DNA from 3 places in the Rhodococcus sp. P1Y genome. Region 1 is predicted to be linked to each of the others. Evidence: riboswitches for the same ligand, from Rfam matches in the RefSeq annotation. Region 1 holds a riboswitch; each other region holds the start of a gene.
What was found. A riboswitch is a leader RNA that binds a small molecule or an ion and turns the genes downstream of it on or off. The one in region 1 is predicted to bind thiamine pyrophosphate.
Positions count from the first base shown of each region.

Region 2: it holds a riboswitch for thiamine pyrophosphate, as region 1 does, so the genes downstream of both, D8W71_RS04780 (3-oxoacyl-ACP reductase) here and thiO (glycine oxidase ThiO) in region 1, are expected to answer to the same signal.
Region 3: it holds a riboswitch for thiamine pyrophosphate, as region 1 does, so the genes downstream of both, D8W71_RS23295 (TenA family protein) here and thiO (glycine oxidase ThiO) in region 1, are expected to answer to the same signal.

Region 1 covers NZ_CP032762.1:5,618,519-5,625,679, forward strand. The annotation lists gene D8W71_RS26025 (M28 family peptidase) at 1-240, opposite strand, end outside; gene D8W71_RS26030 (ABC transporter permease) at 265-1,035, opposite strand; gene D8W71_RS26035 (ATP-binding cassette domain-containing protein) at 1,035-1,979, opposite strand; gene D8W71_RS26040 (thiazole synthase) at 2,062-2,814, opposite strand; gene thiS (sulfur carrier protein ThiS) at 2,876-3,073, opposite strand; gene thiO (glycine oxidase ThiO) at 3,070-4,125, opposite strand; TPP riboswitch at 4,126-4,238, opposite strand; gene thiE (thiamine phosphate synthase) at 4,265-4,960, shown strand; gene D8W71_RS26060 (NUDIX hydrolase) at 4,957-5,796, opposite strand; gene D8W71_RS26065 (hypothetical protein) at 5,981-7,161, shown strand, end outside.
Region 2 covers NZ_CP032762.1:1,006,964-1,014,124, forward strand. The annotation lists gene D8W71_RS04755 (helicase-related protein) at 1-782, opposite strand, end outside; gene D8W71_RS04760 (type 1 glutamine amidotransferase) at 902-1,648, shown strand; gene D8W71_RS04765 (alpha-hydroxy-acid oxidizing protein) at 1,617-2,864, shown strand; gene D8W71_RS04770 (alpha-amylase family glycosyl hydrolase) at 2,861-4,147, shown strand; gene D8W71_RS04775 (hypothetical protein) at 4,137-4,448, opposite strand; TPP riboswitch at 4,520-4,615, shown strand; gene D8W71_RS04780 (3-oxoacyl-ACP reductase) at 4,650-5,405, shown strand; gene D8W71_RS04785 (LLM class flavin-dependent oxidoreductase) at 5,409-6,680, shown strand; gene D8W71_RS04790 (TetR/AcrR family transcriptional regulator) at 6,660-7,161, opposite strand, start outside.
Region 3 covers NZ_CP032762.1:5,053,984-5,061,144, forward strand. The annotation lists gene D8W71_RS23280 (hypothetical protein) at 1-320, shown strand, start outside; gene D8W71_RS23285 (sugar porter family MFS transporter) at 411-1,841, shown strand; gene D8W71_RS23290 (hypothetical protein) at 1,857-2,267, opposite strand; TPP riboswitch at 2,427-2,526, shown strand; gene D8W71_RS23295 (TenA family protein) at 2,520-3,230, shown strand; gene D8W71_RS23300 (ABC transporter substrate-binding protein) at 3,212-4,231, shown strand; gene D8W71_RS23305 (ABC transporter permease) at 4,266-5,069, shown strand; gene D8W71_RS23310 (ABC transporter ATP-binding protein) at 5,066-5,782, shown strand; gene D8W71_RS23315 (LCP family protein) at 5,783-6,985, opposite strand; gene D8W71_RS23320 (FMN-dependent NADH-azoreductase) at 7,061-7,161, opposite strand, start outside.

The DNA of each region.
Region 1 (7,161 bases):
AGTTCCTGCGGCTCTGTTTCCGTCGTTCTCCGACGCAATTCGTTCGAGTTCCTCGAGGTGACCTACGACGGCGTCCTCGGTGATGGCGTCGGCCAGCGAAGGCCCGTCGGGCGTCGCAATCGGGGTGGGAACGGAACTGGCCGGCTGCTCCGGCTCCTCGGAATTGTCCGAAGAAGTGGAGCAACCGGCCAGAACGAGAGCGCCGACTGCGAGACTTGCAAGTAGGTTCATCCGTCGCATGCAAGCACCCTAGCGGCACTTACGTCATGCGTCTCGACGATTGACCACCAGCACCGCTGCGCCGAAGACGACCGCGGTGAAAGCGATGAAGTAGATCAAGCTGCCGATCGGGCCCCAGTGGAAGTCGATGCCCCCACCCGCACCGAGGAAGTGGTTGGCGTTCTGGAAGGGCAGGAACGGCTGAATCTTCTCGCCGACCTTCGGGATGATTCCCACAAGGTTCTCCAGCAGCAACGGCCACAGCAGGAGCACTGCGATCGCGCCTGCCGACTGACGCAGCAACGCACCGACGCCAACAGCGAGGACGATCTGCAGGAAGGCCAGAATCGCCGTTCCGTAGATCACGCGCCACGTGCCGTCGACGTCGAAGCTCAAGAGCGCGCCTGCTTCTTCTCCGGCAAGGGCTTTCGCCAGATAGAACGCACCGAAGGCGAGGACGAGCGACAGGACTGCTCCGTACACGCCCACGATCAGCGCTTTCGCACCGAGCACGGACGCCCGATTCGTGACGGCCTGGAAGGTCGTACGAATCAAACCGAAGCGGTATTCGCTGGTCACGGTCAGCGCGGCGAGGATCATCAGGACCATGATCCCGAAACCACCGACACCGCTTCCCACCACATCGTAAGCAGTGGTCGGGGGAATCTCACCCATGTTGTCGGCGTCGGTAGCAAGCTTGGCGGCGAGGCCGAGCAATGCGCCGAAGCCGAGGCCGAGGACCACGACGATGGCGCTGCACCACCAAGGTGACTTCGTGGTGGTGAACTTGATTCGTTCTGCTGCCAATACACCCATCAGAGTGCACCTCCCATGGAATCGGCTCCTGCGCCGTGATACTGAACGTCCTCACCGGTGAGCTTCATGAATGCTTCTTCCAAAGACCCACGTTGCGATGACAATTCGTGAAGTATGATTCCTGCCCTACCGGCGATGTCGCCGATCGTGTCGGTCGTGGAATTGACCACGACCAACGAGGGCAGGAGTTCTTTCCCTGCGTCCGGATCACGAACTGTGAGTCCGGCCGAGGTCAACGCGCTGCGCAAGGCATCGAGTTGCGGACTGCGCACGCGCACCGACGCTTCCGATGCATTGTCGATGAACGTCTGGACGGGCGTGTCCGAGATGAGCTTGCCTCGTCCGATGACGATGAGATGCTCTGCCGTCTGGGCCATTTCGGACAGGAGGTGGCTCGACACGAGAACCGTCCGGCCTTCGGCAGCCAAGCGCTGCATGAACTTTCGAATCCAGACGATCCCCTCCGGATCGAGTCCGTTGACCGGCTCGTCGAACAGCAGCACCTTCGGGTCACCGAGCAGTGCGCCGGCCAAACCGAGACGCTGCGACATTCCCAGTGAGAAGCCGCCGGCATTCTTCTTCGCGACCTCGCTGAGGCCGACCAACCGAAGCACCTCGTCGACACGCGACTTCGGAATTCCGTTGGATGCGGCCATCCACTCGAGATGCGCGCGCGCCGAGCGATTCGGGTGCACCCACTTGGCGTCGAGAAGCGCGCCGACGGTACGCAGTGGCTGCTTGAGTTGGCTGTAGGGCTTGCCTTCGATCAGGGCGTGCCCGCTGGTGGGGCGGTCCAATCCGAGGATCATCCGCATGGTCGTCGACTTGCCTGCCCCGTTGGGTCCGAGGAAGCCGGTCACGATCCCTGGTTTGACGGTGAAGGTGAGGTCTTCGACTGCCTTCACCGCTCCGTACTGCTTGGTCAGTCCCGCTACTTCGATCATGGCACTTACTGTGCATCACCGAGGTAGGCGAGCACATCGCTCTCGAGTCTCGACCTTCGTCATCCTTTCGGATGACGGGCGCTTACATCGGAGAACTGGCCTGCGCCCAGAATCGCTTGGGGATTCGCCCGGCACGGCGGGCCTGAAACCCCGCCGAGACCGCGTGCCGCATCGCCGACGCCATGAGCGCCGGATCCTTGGCGCGTGTGACTGCCGTAGCGAGCAGGACTGCATCGCAACCCAATTCCATCGCGAGGGCGGCGTCGCTCGCGGTCCCGATACCCGCGTCGAGGATCACGGGCACCCCTGCCGCGTCGACGATCATCTCGATATTGTGCGGATTGGAAATGCCGAGACCGGTTCCGATGGGTGCGCCGAGCGGCATGACGGCGACACATCCGATGTCTTCGAGCCTGCGGGCAAGCACCGGATCGTCGGTGGTGTACGGCAGAACGTTGAAACCGTCGTCGACGAGTTGTTCTGCTGCCTTGACCAATTCGATGGCGTCGGGCAGGAGGGTCCGTTCGTCGGCGATCACTTCGAGCTTGACCCAGTCCGTTTCGAGGGCCTCGCGACCCAGCTGAGCGGTCAGCACTGCTTCGGCTGCGCCGCGACAACCAGCGGTGTTCGGCAGTGGCGCAATGTTCAGCTTTCGCAGCAGCTCGAGCACACCGGTGCCGCCGCCTGCGTCGACGCGTCGCATCGCGACGGTGGTCAACTCGGTCCCCGACGCGACGAGCGCCTCTTCGAGTACAGCCAGGTTGGCCGCTCCCCCGGTGCCCATGATGAGGCGGGAGTCGAAAGTCTTGTCCGCAATTCTCAACACGTCAGCCACCTCAGGAGTGGAGCCTGCGGAACGACCCTCGTCGGTGGGAGTGGAGCCCGCGGAACGACCCCTATCCACCCTGCACCGCCGTGAGAACTTCGATGTTCCAGCCCTTTTCGACGGTGGTCAAGTCCCATCGGCTCTTCGGCAGCACTGTGCCGTCGACGGCGACGGCGATGCCCTTGTCCGGCATGGAGAGCTGGGTCAGCAACTGACGCATCGTCAGCCCCTCGGAGAGGGCGTGGTCTTCGCCGTTGACAGTGATCATTCTTGCCTACCTTTTCTGGGGAACCGGGCTGGATCGGCGGCCTTTGCCTCGGGGAGTGTGTCGCCGGCGAGTAGCGCCGAGACAGCGTCTGCGGTGATGGGCGTCAACAGGATTCCGTTGCGTCCGTGTCCTGATGCGACGATCACGCGGTCGGAGATGCGACCGATGACGGGGAGTCCGTCCGGGCTCATCGGGCGTAGTCCGGCAGCGGCCTCGTACAGTTCGTATTCGCCGATGCTCGGCATCAGTCGTTCGGCGTCGGCGATGAGGTCGCGGACGCCTGCGACGGTCACCTGCGTGTCCTGGCCGGATTCGTATTGCGTTGCTCCGACCACGAGCCCATCGCCGCGGGGAACCAGGTAGATGGGCCGGCCGTGGACGCTGCCGCGGATGGTGCGCGTGGGTGCCTCCCCTGCACTCGGTCGTCGGCGAAGCCTGAGGATCTCGCCCTTCACGGCGCGAACAGGCACGGAAGGGAGCAGTGTCGCAGTCTGTGCGCCCGACGCGACGACAATCTGGTCGGCGTCGAGCGAATCGAGATCGGCGACGGTATCGGCAACGAACTCCACACCGTCGGCAGCCTGAAGCAGGGCAGTGATCAGAGCCCGATTGTCGACGGCGGATTCGGTGGGCGCGAGCAGCCCGAGGCGGATGTTCTGCGCCAACGACGGTTCGAGTTCCCGGATCTGTGCGCGGCCGAGAATCTCGAGCTCGTGACCTTGCTGTCCGACGAATTCTGCGATGGTCCGCAGATCTGCGGCATCGGCCGAATCCAGTGCGACGGTCAACGATCCTGATGCGGAGAAGACGTCGACTCCCAAGCTGCGTGCGAACTCGGGCCACCGTGCGAGGGACTGTGCACCGAGCGCGAGCAGGTCGTGTTCGCCGGGCCACCCTTCCGACAGCGGTGCGAGCATGCCGCCGGCTACCCACGACGCACCCGACCCGACGGACGGGTCGTACAGGGTGACCGTCCACCCGTCACGCACTGCGCGCGCCGCAACGGCAAGACCGATGACGCCGCCACCCACGACGGCAAGCGTTGTCGACATTTCCTGACCCACCTCACTCCCTGCGCCGGCATGATCCGGTTCAGGTATTGACGGTAAGGACGGGCGTGTCCACTCTCAGCCCCGCGTACCCCAGGACTCCCGTGTCGTTACGAACTGATCACAGACTACCGTTTGCATCGTGCATCCCACTCAGAGCTCCCGAAATCAATCGGCACGCGAGCGTTTGGCATCTGCTCGCCTGTATCTGTGCACCGACGCTCGCCGTGAGCACGGTGACCTCGCGCAGTTCGCCGAGGCCGCCCTGTCCGGCGGAGTCGACATCATTCAGCTCCGCGACAAGAACTCCGCCGGTGAGCGTGAACACGGCCCGCTCGAGGCCAAGGACGAGATCGCCGCGCTGGCCATCCTGTCGGCCGCGACCAGGCGCCACGGTGCATTGCTCGCCGTCAACGACAGGGCCGACCTGGCTTTGGCGTCGGGCGCAGATGTCCTGCATCTGGGCCAGGGCGATCTACCCGTTCACTACGCCCGCCAGATCCTCGGGCCCGACGTGGTCATCGGACGGTCGACGCAGAACCGAAGCCAGGCCAGCCTTGCGGCCATCGAGGACGGCGTCGACTATTTCGCGACGGGACCGGTGTGGGCAACTCCCACCAAGCCGAACCGAAAGGCGGCCGGTCTCGACCTTCTACGCAGCACCGCGGAGTCGGCACCTTCGCGGCCCTGGTTCGCGATCGGCGGCATCGATGCAGACAACGTCGACGAGGTTCTCGCCGCGGGCGCCGACCGGATCGTCGTGGTCCGCGCCATCACTGCAGCCCGCGACCCGCAGGCTGCCGCGCAGGAACTCGCCGAGAAGCTCAGACGGAGCTAGTCGAGCCAGGCCAGTACGGTCGATGGTGACAGCACCTGAACGGCTGTCGGCAGTCGTTGGCGCAGCCCACGATCGGCGGTGACGAGCGCGGTCAACGCGTCGCCGTCGTGTGCGCGTCGGGCAAGCTCGTCGTCACCGCTGCCGGCCGCATGAAAGACCGGGATGCGCGTGTCCTCGAACTGCGCGGCTCTGGCGTCACCCTCGAGCACCGCTTCGATCGAGTCGAGCCAGCCGAAACTGCCGTCGGGCAGTTCCACCGTCCTCGGCAACACCTCGGCCAGCGAGGTCAGCAATTCACCGGTCGCTCCGCTTCGGTCCCGCCACCAACCGTTCGGCCGCGATCCGAGGACGTTCGCCGTGTCGAGGAGCACTCGAAGCGGTGTAGCGCGCAGCTCGGGCCAGCTGGCAGCGAACCCCGGGTGCAGAGGCAACAGGTCGACCGAGTCCTCGGGCACCCATCGCAATTCGGTGCTTTCGCCGTTGGGGGTCGTGGCGAGTTGGTGATCGGCGTCGGCGACGACTGTCGTGTACGACCACCCGCTCGCAACTCGGGCGGTGACCTTCTCGCCCCGGACCTGCAACCGCTCCGAACCGATGCCCGCTTCCTCGTCCGCTTCGCGGACAGCCGCGTCGACGCTGCTCTCGTGCGAATCTCGTGCACCACCCGGCAGCGCCCACGTTCCACCCTGATGGCTCCACAGTGCTCGGTGCTGCAGCAGCACCGTCGGCTCACCGCCAGGCGAGGGCGCACGAAGCAATAGACCAGCGGCGCCGTGCTTTCCCCAGTGCCGTGTCCCGTTCTCGCCGATTACCCACCCGTCACCGTCGCCGCGCATACTGCCCTACCTTAGGCGAGAGCTGCCGTCCCGGGGATTGCGCCGCCGGGAAGCGCTCGGGCGATAATTCCGCGCCGAGTGTCGGCGTCGCCGCACGCGCTCCGGTCGCAGAACTTATATGCTCGAACCTGTGAATGTGGTCGGCACTACACCCACTGCTGCCGTACCTCCCACGACAGCAGCTATGGCTTCGGAAAGCGACTCGCGGCGAGAGCTACGACGCCTTGCGCGGTCGACGCCGGTGCGCATGATCACCCTCGGGTTGCTCCTCGTTCTCGTCTCGGTCTCCACCGGTTTCATCACCTCGCAGGCCGTGACCGACCGCGCCTACACTCTCGATTCCCTGCTCGTCCGAACCGAGCCGCTGGCCAACTCGGCGCAGAATCTGTACGGCGCGCTGTCAGTCGCCGATGCGGCAGCCTCGACGGCATTCATCGCGGGCGGTCTGGAGCCGCAGGAGGTCCGCGACCGGTACGCGCAGGCAATCGGAGAAGCCGGCACGGAACTCATTCGCGCATCCAACGGTCTGGGGGAGAACGACGACGAAGCACGTACCGTCCTCACCGAGATCAGCGCAGCTTTCCCGGTCTACACAGGATTGGTCGAGACCGCGAGGTCGAACAATCGAAGCGGTAACCCGGTGGGTTCTTCGTATCTGGGCGAGGCTTCGACGCTGATGCAGACTTCGCTGCTGCCCAGAGCCGAGCGGCTCTACACCGAGCAGGCGTCACGCGTATCCACCGATCAGGAACGGTTCGTCAACCCTCCGGTGTTCGCGATCGCGTTGATCGTGCTGACACTGGCACTGCTGGTTCTGGCTCAGATCTATCTCTCCCGCCGAACGCACCGCACCCTCAATTGGGGATTCCTGACGGCGTCGGCGTTGGTGACGGTGTTGCTCGGCTGGATGCTGGTGGCCGGCCTGATTTCGGCGTCGGCGACCCATCGCGCCCTCGACCGCGGTGTCGCGCCTCTCCAGGAACTGACGACCGGGTTCATCTTCGCGCAGCAAGCTCGCTCCGACGAAACGCTCAATTTGGTTCAGCGCGGCAGCAGACGTGAATACAACGCCGAATTCACCGAGAAGACAAACCAACTCGGAAATCTGTTCGACGATAATGCGGCGATGACCGACTCGCTCTCGAAGTGGCGCATTGCCCACGACCGAATCGACGACGCCTTGACCGTCGGCGATTTCAACACCGCGGTCACCATCGCGACCGGCAGTGGAGTTGCCGATTCCGCCTTTCAGTTCAAGTCTCTCGACGACATGCTCATCGGTGGTATCGAGGACGCTCGTTCCGAACTCCGTGGCAACGTCGAGCGTGCCAAAACCTCGCTCACCGGAGTGTCTTCCGGCGCAAT
Region 2 (7,161 bases), 1.3 Mb from region 1:
TTCTGAGTCTTCTTTCGCTTGCCCAGATCGGTGTCCTCGGGAACCGTGAGCAGCTTCTTCGTCGACTGATACGTGACGAGCAGCCAGCGTTTGCGATCCTCGGGTGCCAGGTCGGCCTCGGTATCGGCGATGGTTCGACGCCAGCCAGGCAGGGCGCCTTTGGGTGCGACGACGAGCACCGTCCCTACTCCTGGAGCGGAGCCTGCGGAGTGACCCGATGAGAGGGCATCGTCCATCTGCCGGACGGCCTCGCAGACGGCAAGGGTCTTGCCGAGGCCCGTCGAGTCCATCTGCGCGAAGTACGGGAACCCCTGGGCCATCGCGCCGAGTTGTCGGCGCACCGATTCGAGCTGGGTCTCCCGCGGTGTCAGGGACCGCTCGTGTACGACCTCAGGTCTCCACTCTTCGTTGGCGTCGTCCTCCACCCACCGCTGCAAGCTGTAGGGCATCGACTCGAACGAGGCCAACCCGTCGGGAAGCTCGGTTCCGTAGTACGCGAACACCCGAGGGCCCGGATGCCACCGTGCTCCCGACGCCGATGCCAGGGCTCTGTCCTCGAACGGGACATCGAGTACCCAGACGCGCTCACCCGGGTCGGGCAGCCGCAGGTCGGGTGAGGCTGTCTTACGGACGGCCTTCTTGCGGGTGGTGGTCGTGCGCTTCTTCGCGGTGGCGGTCGACGCAGTACCCGACGACGCCTTGAACTTGCGGGCGGCTGCGCTCTTACCTGCCCCGACGGTACGGGCGGTGGTGGCTGCAGGTTTGCGTCGACGTGGTGGCACGAAAACACCGTAGAGCACGGGGACGACAGAACCGGGCAGACGTGCGCGGCTGCTAGGCCGGCACCGGGCTCGGTCCTGTCGTAGCCTGACGTTTCACGTTCGAGAAGATCTGGGGTGCTGTGAGCAAGAACCGAGCTGTCGTGCTCGTCCACGACCGCGATCCGCAGTTGGGCTACCGCAACATCGGGACGCTCGTGCCCGAATTGGAAAGCCGCGGTTACCAGCTCGAGGTGCATTCCTTCGATTACGGGCTCACCGATACCCCTCCCGCACTCGACGGCGCCGCGATGCTCGTGGTCATGGGATCTCCCGACGCCGCATACGGCGAGACCGCGTGGATCGGCCCCGAGATCGCGTACCTGGAAGCAGCCATCGAGTGCGACGTTCCGATCCTCGGTGTCTGCTTCGGTGGGCAGTTGCTCGCACGGGTGCTCGGCGGAAGCGTCGCGCGGTCGAAGTTTCCCGAGCACGGACTCACCGACATCGAGACAACACGACCGGATGTGGTGGGACCTGGACCGTGGATGGAGTACCACGACGACACGTTCCTCGCGCCGGACAGTGCCACGGTGATTGCGCGTAACGATGCAGGCCAACAGGCATTCGTCCAGGGGCCGCATCTAGGCCTGCAGTTCCACCCCGAGATCGACGTCGATGTCTTCGCGTCCTGGGCCGACGCCTGGGCCCGCGACGGTATCGAGCAGGACCGGGACCTGGTCGACGCCATCGCCAAGGACCTGGTTTCCGGCGAGGCCGAGTTGCGCGCGCGGTGCGGAGCCTTGCTCGACGGGTGGATCGCCGGTCACCGAGTCTTCTCGCCGGTAGGGTCGGAACATGACCGAGGCGAGGCCGACCAACTTCAGTGACCATCAGATCGGCATCTATGCACAGGGGATGTTCACCGATCAGAAGCCGGAGATCACCACCAACCTTGCGCAGCTCGAAGAGCAGGCCGCCGCGCGGTTGACGCCCGAGGCGCTCGGATACATCGTCGCGAGCGCGGGCAGCGGGTCGACGGCGCGTGCCAATCGAGCTGCGTTCGACGCGTGGCGTATTGCGCCGCGCATGCTCAGGAGTTCGGCCCAGCGTGATCACGCGACCACCGTGCTCGGTACCGAACTTCCTGCGCCACTGCTGATCGCACCCGTCGGAATCCAGACTCTTGCGCATCCCGACGGCGAACTTGCGACGGTCAGGGCTGCCGCCGCCCTCGGTGTCCCGTACATTCACTCGACTCAGGCGTCGCACTCGTTCGAGCAGGTCGCCCAGGCGGGTGGCGATGCGCCGCGCTGGTACCAGTTGTACTGGCCGACCGACGAATCCGTGTTGCTGAGCTTTCTGGAACGTGCGGCAGCCACAGGGTTCACGACGCTCGTGCTGACCCTCGACACCACATTGCTCGGGTGGCGCCCGGCCGACCTCGACCGCGGTTACCTCCCGTTCCTGGCCAACCTCGGTATCGAGAACTACCTGACCGATCCGGCGTTCCAGGCGGGCCTCGATCAGCCTGTCGAGGCCAATCCGATTGCAGCAGCGATGCATTGGGCGCAGATGTTCCCCAACCCTGGCTTGAACTGGTCGCAGCTCGCCTTCCTGCGCGAGCACTGGAACGGACCCATCGTACTGAAGGGCATCTGCACCGTCGGTGACGCGCGGCTTGCACAGGAGCACGGTGTCGACGGCATCGTCGTGTCGAATCACGGTGGCCGTCAGATCGACGGTGCCCGTGCCTCGCTCGATGCGTTGCCGGAGATCGTCGATGCCGTCGGTGAGCAGTTGACGGTTCTCTTCGACTCGGGCGTCAGAACCGGCTCCGACATGGCGAAAGCCTTGGCGCTCGGCGCCGACGCAATCCTGCTCGGCAGGCCGTTCCTCTACGGCCTGGCGTTGGGCGGTCAGGCGGGTGTGGAGCACGTACTTCGGTGCATCCTGGCCGAATTCGATCTGGTCACCAGTTTGTCCGGGCATGCGGGGGCAGCTGAACTCGGCCGCGAGAGCGTGGTGCGGGAGCGTAGCCTGCGGAGTGACCAGGATGTGGTGCGGGAGCGTAGCCTGCGGAGTGACCAGGGGGTGACCGCGTGAGTCCGTCGTGGGTGGAGCATGCAATCTGGTGGCACGTCTACCCGCTGGGCTTTGCGGGAGCACCGGTGCGCGACTGGGACGGAACCTCGCTGGCCGAGGAACACAAGCTGCTCAAGATCGTCGAATGGCTGGACTACGCCCTCGAATTGGGGGCTTCCGGAATTGCGCTCGGGCCGATTTTTGCCTCGGAAGGGCACGGGTACGAGACCGTCGACTATTTGCACATCGACTCCAGGCTCGGCACCGACGAGGATTTCGATACGCTGGTCGAGGCAGCGCACAGCCGCGGCCTGAAGATCATGCTCGACGGCGTTTTCAACCATGTCGGCCAACGGTTTCCGAGATTTCAGCAGGAGTTGCGCGACGGCGAAGGATCCTGGTTCCACATCGATCGTTCGGGAGACCGGCCGTCCCATCGCAATTTCGAAGGCCACGACGAGCTCGTCACCCTGAACCACGGCAATCCCGAGGTGCAGGACTTCATCGCCCAGGTGATGAACCACTGGCTCGACCGAGGAGCCGACGCCTGGCGTCTGGACGCGGCATACGCTGTGCCGCCGGCGTTCTGGAACACGGTTGTACCTCGGGTACGTGAGAAGCATCCCGACGCCTACTTCCTGGGCGAGGTCATTCACGGTGACTATGCGCAGATCGTGTCGCGCAGTTCGCTCGACTCGGTGACCCAGTACGAGCTGTGGAAAGCAACGTGGAGCGGTATCTCCGAGCTGAACTTCTTCGAACTGTCGCATGCGCTCGGTCGGCACAACGACTGGCTCGACACGTTCGTCCCGGCGACGTTCGTCGGAAACCACGACGTCAACCGAATCGCGAGCACTGTCGAGGACTCTCGGCATCTGGCGCACGCGCTCGTCGTGCTGTTCACGACCGGGGGCACTCCGATGATCTACTACGGAGACGAACAGGGTTTCCGCGGCGTGAAAGAAGAACGTGTCGGCGGTGACGATGATGTTCGCCCCGAATTTCCGATGACCAAGGATCAACTGGACCCGAGCGGTTGGCCTACCTACCACCTGCATCAGGAGTTGATCGGCCTGAGGCGGCGGCACTCGTGGTTACACACTGCGCGCACGGAGACGGCGGAGCTCACCAACACGGCGATGCTCTACCGCGCGCACGACGGTTCGCACGAACTGCATGTCGCACTCAATCTCGGTGACGAGGCAGTCGACTATCGCATGTCCGGGGACATCCTCGCTGGGCATGCATCCGTGCGGTCCGGCTGGGTGACGGTGCCGGCGCACGGTTGGGTGGTCACCGGCTAGCTCGGGCTTCCTTCGCGCGGTCGAAGAACGCCAGCACGTGCGGGACCTTGTCCTCCGGCACGTCGAGCACCGCCTGTGCACCGATGTACGACAGGGATTGGTCGGGCAACCGTGCGCCGATCGTGATGCGCAGGCCACCGTTCTTCCTGGGCTTTGCTTCCACTCCGATGTGGTTCACGTGCCAACGGGGAGTCCCCGATACGACCGCGTGAGTGGCGTCGAAGATCTCGACCACCCGATTGTCCAGTACGAGAACCACATTTTCGTCGAGCCAGTATTCGACGTACACGCGATCGGGCATCGTAGGAGCCTATATCGATCTCTAGCGTCAGGGATAGATACGAATAGAACGCGCGATACGGGTTAGAGTCTTCCGTGGACACGGGGTGCCGCACCGATGCGGCTGAGAACACACCCGTCGAACCTGATCTGGCCAACACCAGCGTAGGAATGTCTGTGCGACTTCGTGCTCGGACGTCCCGACCGAGCGAGAGGTACGCGCATGAATTTCGACGAGCAGACAGTCCTGGTCACCGGAGCAGGCCGCGGACTCGGATCCGCGATCGCCCGCGCATACGCAGGCCAGGGCGCACGCGTCGTCGTGAACTACCGTCGTAGTCAAGATTCTGCCGAAGCGCTTGCCGCAGAGATCGGTGGTCTCGCCGTGCGGGCCGACGTCACCGACGCCGGACAGATCGACGCATTGTTCGGCGCCGCCGAGCAGCATTTCGGGACCACGGTCACGACCGTCGTCAACAATGCTCTTGCCGACTTCTCGTTCAACGGTGATGCACGCGCCAAAGCCGACACCATCTCGTGGGAACAGTTCGACGCACAGTTCCAGGGTGCAGTCCGCGGTGCGCTGACCACCACGCAACGTGCACTGCCCGGAATGCGTGCAGGCGGATTCGGTCGAATCGTCAACGTGGGTACCAATTTGTTCCAGAACCCGGTGGTCCCCTACCACGAGTACACCGCGGCCAAAGCTGCACTCCTGTCGCTGACACGAACTCTTGCAGCGGATCTCGGGGCCGACGGCATCGCCGTCAACATGGTCTCCGGAGGTCTGCTTCGCACCACCGATGCCAGCGCTGCGACGCCCGACGAGGTGTTCGATCTGATCGCGGCATCGACCCCGCTCGGGCGCGTCGTGACACCGGAGGAATTCGCCGACGCATCATTGTTTTTCGCGTCACCGTGGTCCAGGTCGGTGACCGGTCAGAACCTCGTCGTCGACGGCGGTTTGGTCAAGGACTGACATATGCTGCACTTGAACGCATTCCTGTTCGGCTGCGGCCACCACAGCGCGGCGTGGCGTCATCCGAACTCCCGGGTCGAGGATCTCGGCGACATTCGGTACTACGAGGATCTCGCGCGGACAGCCGAACGCGGCAAACTCGACGCAGTGTTCTTCGCCGACGGACACTCCGTTCGTGATCCCGCAGGAGCCGGAACATGGTTCCTCGAACCCATCACCGCCCTGACGGCCATGGCCAGGGCAACCACGCACATCGGACTCGTGACCACGGTGTCGACGACGTTCTACACACCATTTCACGCCGCTCGGTTGCTCAGTTCTCTCGATCACATCAGCGGCGGCCGTGCCGGGTGGAACGTCGTCACCTCGATGTTCGACGCCGAAGCCCGCAATCACGGTTACGGTGAAATACCCCCTCGTGCAGAGCGTTACGCCCGCGCCGAGGAGTTCGTCGAGGTTGCACTGTCGCTGTGGGACAGTTGGGATGCCGACGCGCTCGACCTGGATCGGGACGGGAGGTACGCCGATCCGGCGAAGGTCCGCTCCATCGATCACGTGGGCAAGTACTTCTCGGTCGACGGGCCGCTGACGGTACCGCGGTCCCCGCAGGGTCGCCCGGTCCTGTTCCAAGCAGGCGCATCGGGGCAGGGTCGGGACCTGGCCGCGCGATACGCCGAAGCCATTTACGCGGTCGCATACGACATCGATTCGGGCGCAGCATATTACCGTGACGTGAAGACTCGAATCGACGCGGCGGGTAGGAACTCGTCGTCGGTCGGGATCATGCCCGGTTTGGTGACGTACGTCGGCTCGACCATGGCGGAAGCTCGTGCCAAGAAGTCCGAGCTCGATGCTTTGCTCCCCGTCGAACAGTCTCTGCGACAACTGGGCATGTTCGTCGAACAGGATTGCAGTGGTTGGGAACTCGATGCGCCGGTCCCGTCGTTGCCGCCGATCGAGGAGTTCACCGGCCCGCACGGTCGCTACGAGACAATTCTGAGGATCATCGCACAGGACTCACCGACCGTTCGGGAACTTCTCGGCACCCTCGCCGCGGGCGGCGGGCACGCCACGATGATCGGCACACCCGAGTCGATTGCGGACGAGATCCAGGCATGGATCTCAGGCGGCGCGGCCGACGGATTCAACCTCATGCCTCCCCTGTATCCCGAGGGTTTGGACGACTTCGTGGATCAGGTAATTCCAATCCTGCAGTCGCGCGGCCTCTTCCGTCGTGAATACGAGTCGACAACTCTACGGGGTCATCTCGCCTGACGTGCCGAAGATCGCCCGGTCGACGAAGCGGACCAGGGCTTCGAGGCCGTCCTCGCTGCTGCCGCGCCAAGTGCGGGCAAACGATTCGGCGGTGCTTGCGACCAACTGTGCCGTCACCTCCGGTGGCGCGGGAAGCTCGGTGCCGTCTCGCTGAAAACCTCGCAACCGTTCGGTCCACGGCTCGAATTGAACCGTCATGAACTCGTCGATGTTCGCGGCGAGTTCGGAATTGACCAACGCAGCGTCGCGTAGTGCGTCGATGACGACTCGGTTGCTCTCGAAGATCTGCCAGAACACCTCTAGGTGCGGCCGCATGGTGCGGGAGTCGCGGGCGTGCGGATCTTGGATGGCGACAACGGAATCTGCGTCCTGGGCGAATCGCTCTGCAAGGGCGAGCAGGAGCGCGTCCTTGCTGTCGAAATGGTTGTAGAACGACCCAGCGGCACGGCCGGCCTCCCGAGTTATGTCGGTGATCTTGGCG
Region 3 (7,161 bases), 560 kb from region 1:
CGGTAGCCGGCTGCCACGGAGAGTTTCCCTCCACGGCCCCGCGGGTCGAAGGCAGCGGCGCCCAAGGTTCGGCGGTGCCGCCCAACACCATCGAACTGACGGCAGGATCACCCGCAAAGTTCTCGAGTTCCGGCGATCCTCGCTTCCATCGATTCGACGGCACAGCACGTGCGCTGCCGTACGACGAGGTCCTGTCGATACCAGGATCGGGAAGCTCCAACGGACTTAAGTGCACTGTCCAGGAGAAGACAGGCGTCACGTGCACCGACCAGGTCGGTCACGGTTTCACCGTCTCCGATTCAGCGTTCGAGCTCAAATGACGGACGGTGTTTCGCACTGCGAACGACCGGGCATAGAGTGACCCGGGTGCGGCAAATCGGCCGCGCGATCGCCATCGAAGGCCGAGAGCGCTGAGCTTCGAAGACCGGAAGGAGTGCTTTCTGATGTCCCAGACGCCGACAAGAGGCAGCGCAAAAGTAATCGGGGTTTCCGTCGCCGCCGCGGTGGGCGGATTCTTGTTCGGGTTCGACAGTTCGGTCATCAACGGCGCCGTCGACGCGATCGAAGGAAGATTCTCTCTCGGCTCTTTCACCACCGGTTTCGTCGTCGCGATCGCGTTGATCGGCTGCGCCGTCGGCGCCTGGTTCGCCGGTTCGCTCGCCGACCGCTGGGGCCGCAAGAAGGTCATGGTCCTCGGATCGGCCTTGTTCACCATTTCCTCGGTCGGATCCGGCCTGGCTTTCAGCGTTCCGGATCTCATTCTGTGGCGAATCCTCGGTGGTCTCGGAATCGGAATCGCGTCGGTTATCGCTCCTGCCTACATCGCCGAAATCGCACCGGCAAAGTGGCGTGGCAGCCTCGCGTCGCTCCAACAACTCGCGATCACGCTCGGAATCTTTGCCGCCCTGCTGTCCGACGCTCTTCTGCAGGGCGCCGCCGACGGTGCATCCAACGACCTCTGGCTCGGACTCGAAGCCTGGCGCTGGATGTTCCTGGTCGGCGTCGTACCCGCCCTCATCTACGGGCTGCTCGCCGTGACCATCCCCGAATCGCCGCGCTACCTCGTCGGCAAGCACCTCGACGACGAGGCCGCCGAAATTCTCGCCAACATCACCGGCGAGCTTCACCCGGACGAGCGCGTCCACGAAATTCGTTTGACGCTGCGCAAAGAAGAGAAGTCCTCGTTCAACGACATCCGTGGATCGAAATTCGGCCTGCAACCCATCGTGTGGGTCGGCATCATCATGGCCGTATTGCAGCAGCTCGTCGGCATCAACGCGATCTTCTACTACTCGACGACGCTCTGGAAGTCCGTTGGGTTCACCGAGGACCAGTCGTTCGCGACGTCGGTCATCACCTCGATCATCAACGTGACGATGACGTTCGTCGCCATCCTGTTCGTGGACCGAATCGGACGACGAAAGCTACTACTCGGCGGCTCGATCGGAATGTTCGTCGGCTTGGCCATGGCTGCGGTCTCGTTCTCCCAGCAGATCGGAAGCGGCGACGACGTCACCCTGCCGAGCCCCTGGGGTGCCGTCGCACTGATCGGAGCAAACCTGTTCGTGATCTTCTTCGCCGCAACGTGGGGCCCGATCATGTGGGTTCTGCTCGGCGAGATGTTCCCCAACCGCATGCGCGCCGTAGCCCTAGGAATCGGCACAGCCGCGAACTGGATTGCCAATTTCGCAGTGACGCTGGCATTCCCACCGCTCACCCAGACTGTCGGGCTCTGGGTCATCTACGGCTTCTTCGCCCTCATGGCCGCTGTGTCCTTCTTCTTCGTCCGCTCCAACATCCCCGAGACCAAGGGAATGGAACTCGAGGACATGAAGAACTGATGCGATTGCCGGGGCTTATCCGATTCCCGGGATGAACCCCGGATACACGAAGTGCTGAGGTCCCCCGCCCGGCATCGACGATCCGGACACGTTCGGGAAGTCGAATGGCAACGCGACCAGCTTGTGGGGGTTGCCCTGGGCGTCGGCCTGCCAGCATCCGGTCAGCACGCCGTGAAACGACGTACAGACGATTCTGGTGCTGGTTCCGTACGGTGACGTCAGCCTGTTCTCGGCGACCAGCGGGTTCCAGTAGGCCGGGTCGGTCGGCGTCAGGAAGCCCGACGCCTCGAACGGAACGCTCGGGCTCGGATAGTCCGGGATGGGCGGCCATTCGTCTGCATTCGCGACACCGCTGCCGATGACCAGAGCGGCCCCCGTGGCACAGAGCGTTGCGACGACCTTCGACCACTTGTGGGTTGCATTCATTTAGCCATGGTAACGGCCCCGCCTCCCGTGCGTGCGTAATTCCGCCGGGCGGTGCGTATGCACTCACGACCCCCTCGGACCGCCCCGTGAGTGCGTAGTGACACCCGGCGGTATGTCCGCGCGCACGGGCGGCGGAGCCGCATGATGTATGGTCGGCGATGTTCTGACACGGGGTGCGTCCGTACATGCGGATGCTGAGATCACACCCGTCGAACCTGATGCAGGTAATGCTGACGAAGGGATGTCAAGGCGATGAATGCGCCTTCTAGCTCGGTGAACCCTGTTCGCCATACGGATCGACTGTGGGACGCGACCGCGGATCTGCGTGCTGCTATCGACGATCTGAAATTTCTGCGTCTGCTCGGAGACGGCACGCTGCCGCTCGACGCTTTCCGCACGTACATCGAGCAGGACCACCTCTACCTGGAGGGCTACGCAAAGGCGCTGTCTCTCCTGGCGTCCAAGGCACCCGACGCCGCGACGGCTGCATTCTGGGCCACGTCGGCCGCGAGTGCGGTCGAAGAAGCATCGCTGCACGAATCGCTTCTGTCGGGTGACGCTCTTCCCCGCTCGGATTCGAGCGCCGAGCACTCCCCTGCGTGTCTGGGCTACACCTCGTATCTCATCGCGTCCGCGGCAACCGAGCCGTATGCGGTTGCAGCAGCAGCGATTCTGCCGTGCTTCTGGATCTACGCCGACGTAGCCGTGCGACTCGCAGGAGCTGCTCGCGAGGTACTCCAAGCCGATCCCGAACACCCCTATGCACGGTGGGTGTCGACGTACGATTCGGACGAGTTTCGCGCCGTCGTCGACGGCGCCCGCACACTCGTCGACACGGCGGCAGCTGCAGCCACCGACGCCGATCGGGCGTCGATGACGCAGGCGTTTCGCGTCGCCACCCGATACGAATTGATGTTCTGGGATACCGCACTCACGCCGACACCGTGGCCGGTGACACTGTGAAGCGGTTACTGGCTGCGGTGGTTGCAGCGATCACGGTCGCCGGTCTGACGTCGTGCGCCCAGACGAACGACTCCGATACCATCCGGTTTGCACTCGACTGGACGCCGAACACCAACCACACCGGGTTGTTCGTCGCACTGCAGGAAGGGTATTTCGCCGACGCGGGTCTCGACGTCGAAGTGTTGCCCTACAACAACAGTTCGCCGGACACGCTCGTCGACTCCGGTAACGCCGAGTTCGGAATCAGCACGCAGAGCTCGACCACCTTCGCGAAAGCGGCCGGCGCACAGATTGTCTCGGTTCTCGCGCCGCTGCAGCACTGGGCAACGGCGATCGGAGTTCGAGCGGATCGCGACGACATCACGAGCCCGAAGTCGCTCGACGGCAAGGTGTACGCCGGATTCGGCGACACCGGCGAGCAAGCAGGAGTTCGACAGGTCATCCAGAACGACGGCGGTACCGGCAACTACGAGAGCGTCGTGCTCGGCACGTCCGCGTACGAGGCCGTCTACTCCGGAACCGCTGACTTCACGGTGTCCTACCTTGCCTGGGAAGGTATCGAAGCCGAGCACAGTGGCACGCCGATGAAGTACTTCGAGAGCACCGACTACGGCTTCCCCGACGCCTACGCGATCACCATCAGCGGTAACGAGAACTGGCTCGCGGACAATCCCGACGAAGCACGGAAGTTCGTCCAGGCTCTACAGCGCGGCTACCAACTCGCCGCCGACGACCCCGATCGCGCCGCGCGCGATGTCATCGATGCCAATCCGGGTGCGTTCACCGACGAATCACTGGTGTTCGAAAGCCAGGAGATGCTTGCCTCGAAATACATGCTGGACGAGACGGGCAAGGTCGGCTCACAGAATCTGGACACCTGGACCGAGTACTCGAAGTTCCTCTATGACAACGGCGTTCTCGTGGACGAAAGCGGGAATGCGCTAGCGTCGGAGCCCGATTGGTCCACGTACTTCACCGATGAGTATCTCGCCGACCAGTAGCGCACCGGTCGGTAGCGCAGTGAGCAGTAGCGCAATGGCCGGTGCCGCATCGCCCAGTTCAACCGAGAACCGGTTCCGCGCTGCCGTCCGCTGGGCGCTTCCGTCGGCGACGATCGTCGTCGTGCTCGTCGCAGCGTGGCAGATCTATGTCACTGTCAGCGGAATCAGACCACAGATCCTTCCGTCGCCGTCGCGCATCGTGGGTCAAGGGTGGGCGCATCGCGACGCCATCGCCGAAAATGCTGCTGCGACGGTGCAAGTCACTATTGTCGGGTTCGCAGTTTCCTTGTTCGTCGCCTGGATTCTCGCGGTGGCCGTGGACTTCTCCCCGTGGCTGCGACGAGCCGTCGTACCGCTGTTCGTCGTGTCGCAGACGCTGCCGATCATCGCGATCGCTCCGCTGCTCATCATCTGGTTCGGATTCGGTCTGTTGCCCAAGATCTTGGTCATCGCACTGGCCACGTTCTTCCCGATGGCGATCGGGCTCATCGAGGGCTTCGCAGCGGCAGATCGTGACGCCCGATCGCTCCTCGCCAGCATGGGCGCGAGCCGCTGGCAACAGTTTCGGTACGTCCGGCTGCCGTCGGCGATGCCTCGCTTCTTCACGTCACTGCGCATCGGCATCACTTACGCGGTAGTCGGGGCGATCTTCGCCGAATATGCCGGTGCAAGTGCAGGACTCGGTATCTACATGAGTCAGCAGAAGAACTCGTTTCGCACCGACCTGGTACTGGCGGCCGTTGCGGTGACGGCAGTGATCAGCGTTGCGTTGTTCCTGGTGACCTACGCCGTCGAACGGGTGGTTGCACCGTGGGCGCTGGAAAGACGGCCACGATGACCCGCGTGCGCGTATCCGGATTGACCAAATCCTACGACGGTCGACGCGTCCTGGACGGGGTGAGCTTCGAAGTTCAGCCGGGAGAATTCGTCTCGCTGATCGGTCCGAGCGGTTCGGGAAAGAGCACCATCTTCAATATGCTCGCCGGGCTAGACACGCCGGATTCGGGAGTGGTCGGGGCGCCGAGGAGCGCGTACATGCCGCAGAAAGATCTACTGTTTCCCTGGCGAACGGTGCTGGACAACACGAGTCTCGGGCTGGAGATTCAGGGCGTTCCGAGGAAAGAAGCCCGAGCGCAGGCACAGGCACTGTTTCCGGTCTTCGGGTTGGACGGGTACGAAAAGTCTCGACCGTCGGACATGTCGGGTGGTATGCGTCAACGAGCCGCATTGTTGCGCACCGTCGTTCAGGGGCACGATCTCCTACTGCTCGACGAGCCCTTCGGCGCCCTCGACTCGCTCACGCGGACTGCCATGCAACGCTGGCTTCAGGAAATGTGGCTCGAGTACGGATGGACCGTTCTGATGATCACGCATGACATTCGTGAGGCCGTGTACCTTTCCGATCGCGTGATCGTCCTCTCCGACAAGCCAGCACGTGTCCGACGCCAGATCACCGTGCCACTGGCGCGGCCCCGTGATCCGATGGTGGTAACGACGCCAGCGTTCGCGGCGGTCGAAGCCGAACTCATGGACGTACTGATCGAGCGCTGATCACGCGACGCATGGAATGCCGCCGTCGCCCTGCACGACCTCTGGTTCGGCCGGTGCATCGTCGCCCGCAGCCGGGACGCCGTCCGCGAGCTGCGCGTCCGCATCAGGAACGGGGACCGGAGCAGCGCCCGAAGGCGACGGATCGAGAATCGCCGCCGTCTCGCTCCGTACCCGATCCACATCGACGATGTTGACGTCCTGTCCATCGATGGTGGCATAGCTTTCCACCGGCAAGGTGAAAAAGTCGATCTCACCGTCAAGGATGCTCCCCGCCTGCGACACAAGCGATACCGGATCGAGCCCACTGTCGATGACGATGTCTTGCTTCGTCCCCGCGACGAGAGCACGAAGCTCCCCGAGGTTGCCGAGGATTCCCGATTGCTTCAGTTTCGAGATCACGCCGGCCACGAAGGCCTGCTGCCTCTTCGTTCGATCGAGGTCACCGTTCGTCAGTCCGTGACGTTGTCGTACGAAGGACAGTGCCTGAGTCGCGTCGAGGCTCTGAACGCCAGCCGCGAACCTGGCGCCCGAATATTCGTCGTCCACGGCATCTCGGAGGCACACCTCGATTGGTCCGACGGCGTTGGCTACGTCGTAGAAGCCCAGAAGATTGACCTCTGCGAAATGATCGATCGGGACCCTGAGCAGTTGCTGTACGGCGGTGAGAGTGGACCGTCGACCGGCCTCGCGAGCTTGCCGTTCACGTTCGGTCTGATCCGTCACTCCTTCGTCGTACAGAGCCGAGTCCGCGTCCGCTTTCGCGAGGCCGTACGCCTCCTTGATCTTTTTCTTGCCGTATCCGGGAACGTCGACGTAGTCGTCACGCGGGATCGAGATCGCTTTGGCTCGGCCGCCGTCCGCCGGGAGGTGAAGAAGCAGGAGTGTGTTCGTGTTGTATCCGCCGACGTCACTGTCGCCTGCATGGAGGGCGTCGGTGACGAACTGGGCGGGTAGGTCGTTGCCGTCCATGTCTTTTCGGCTGTCGAGACCGATCAGAAGGATATTGGTGTCCTGACCATTGCTTGCCGCGTCGTTCTCCGGCAACGAGACGAGTGCGTCGGAGGTGGTCAGACCCGTCGTCGCTTCGCGGTACACCGTCCATCCGACTCCGCTCGCGACGAGAGCTAAGACAGCGGCAAGTCCGACGACGACGCGTGCCGCTCGCGCGTACCACTGCTGGCGCACATCCGGTAGCTGCGTCACCACCGGACGATGCCTACCGGCCATCGGCCTGTGGCGCCCAGTACTTCGATTCTCGTACGCGCGCACCGTCAGACACTAGCGGGGCTGTGGACTCCCGGTGCCGGCACCCAGACGCTGTGCGAGGTCGGTCACTGCGAGGTGAGCTTCGGCCAGGCTCGCTTCGGCGGCGGGTATCG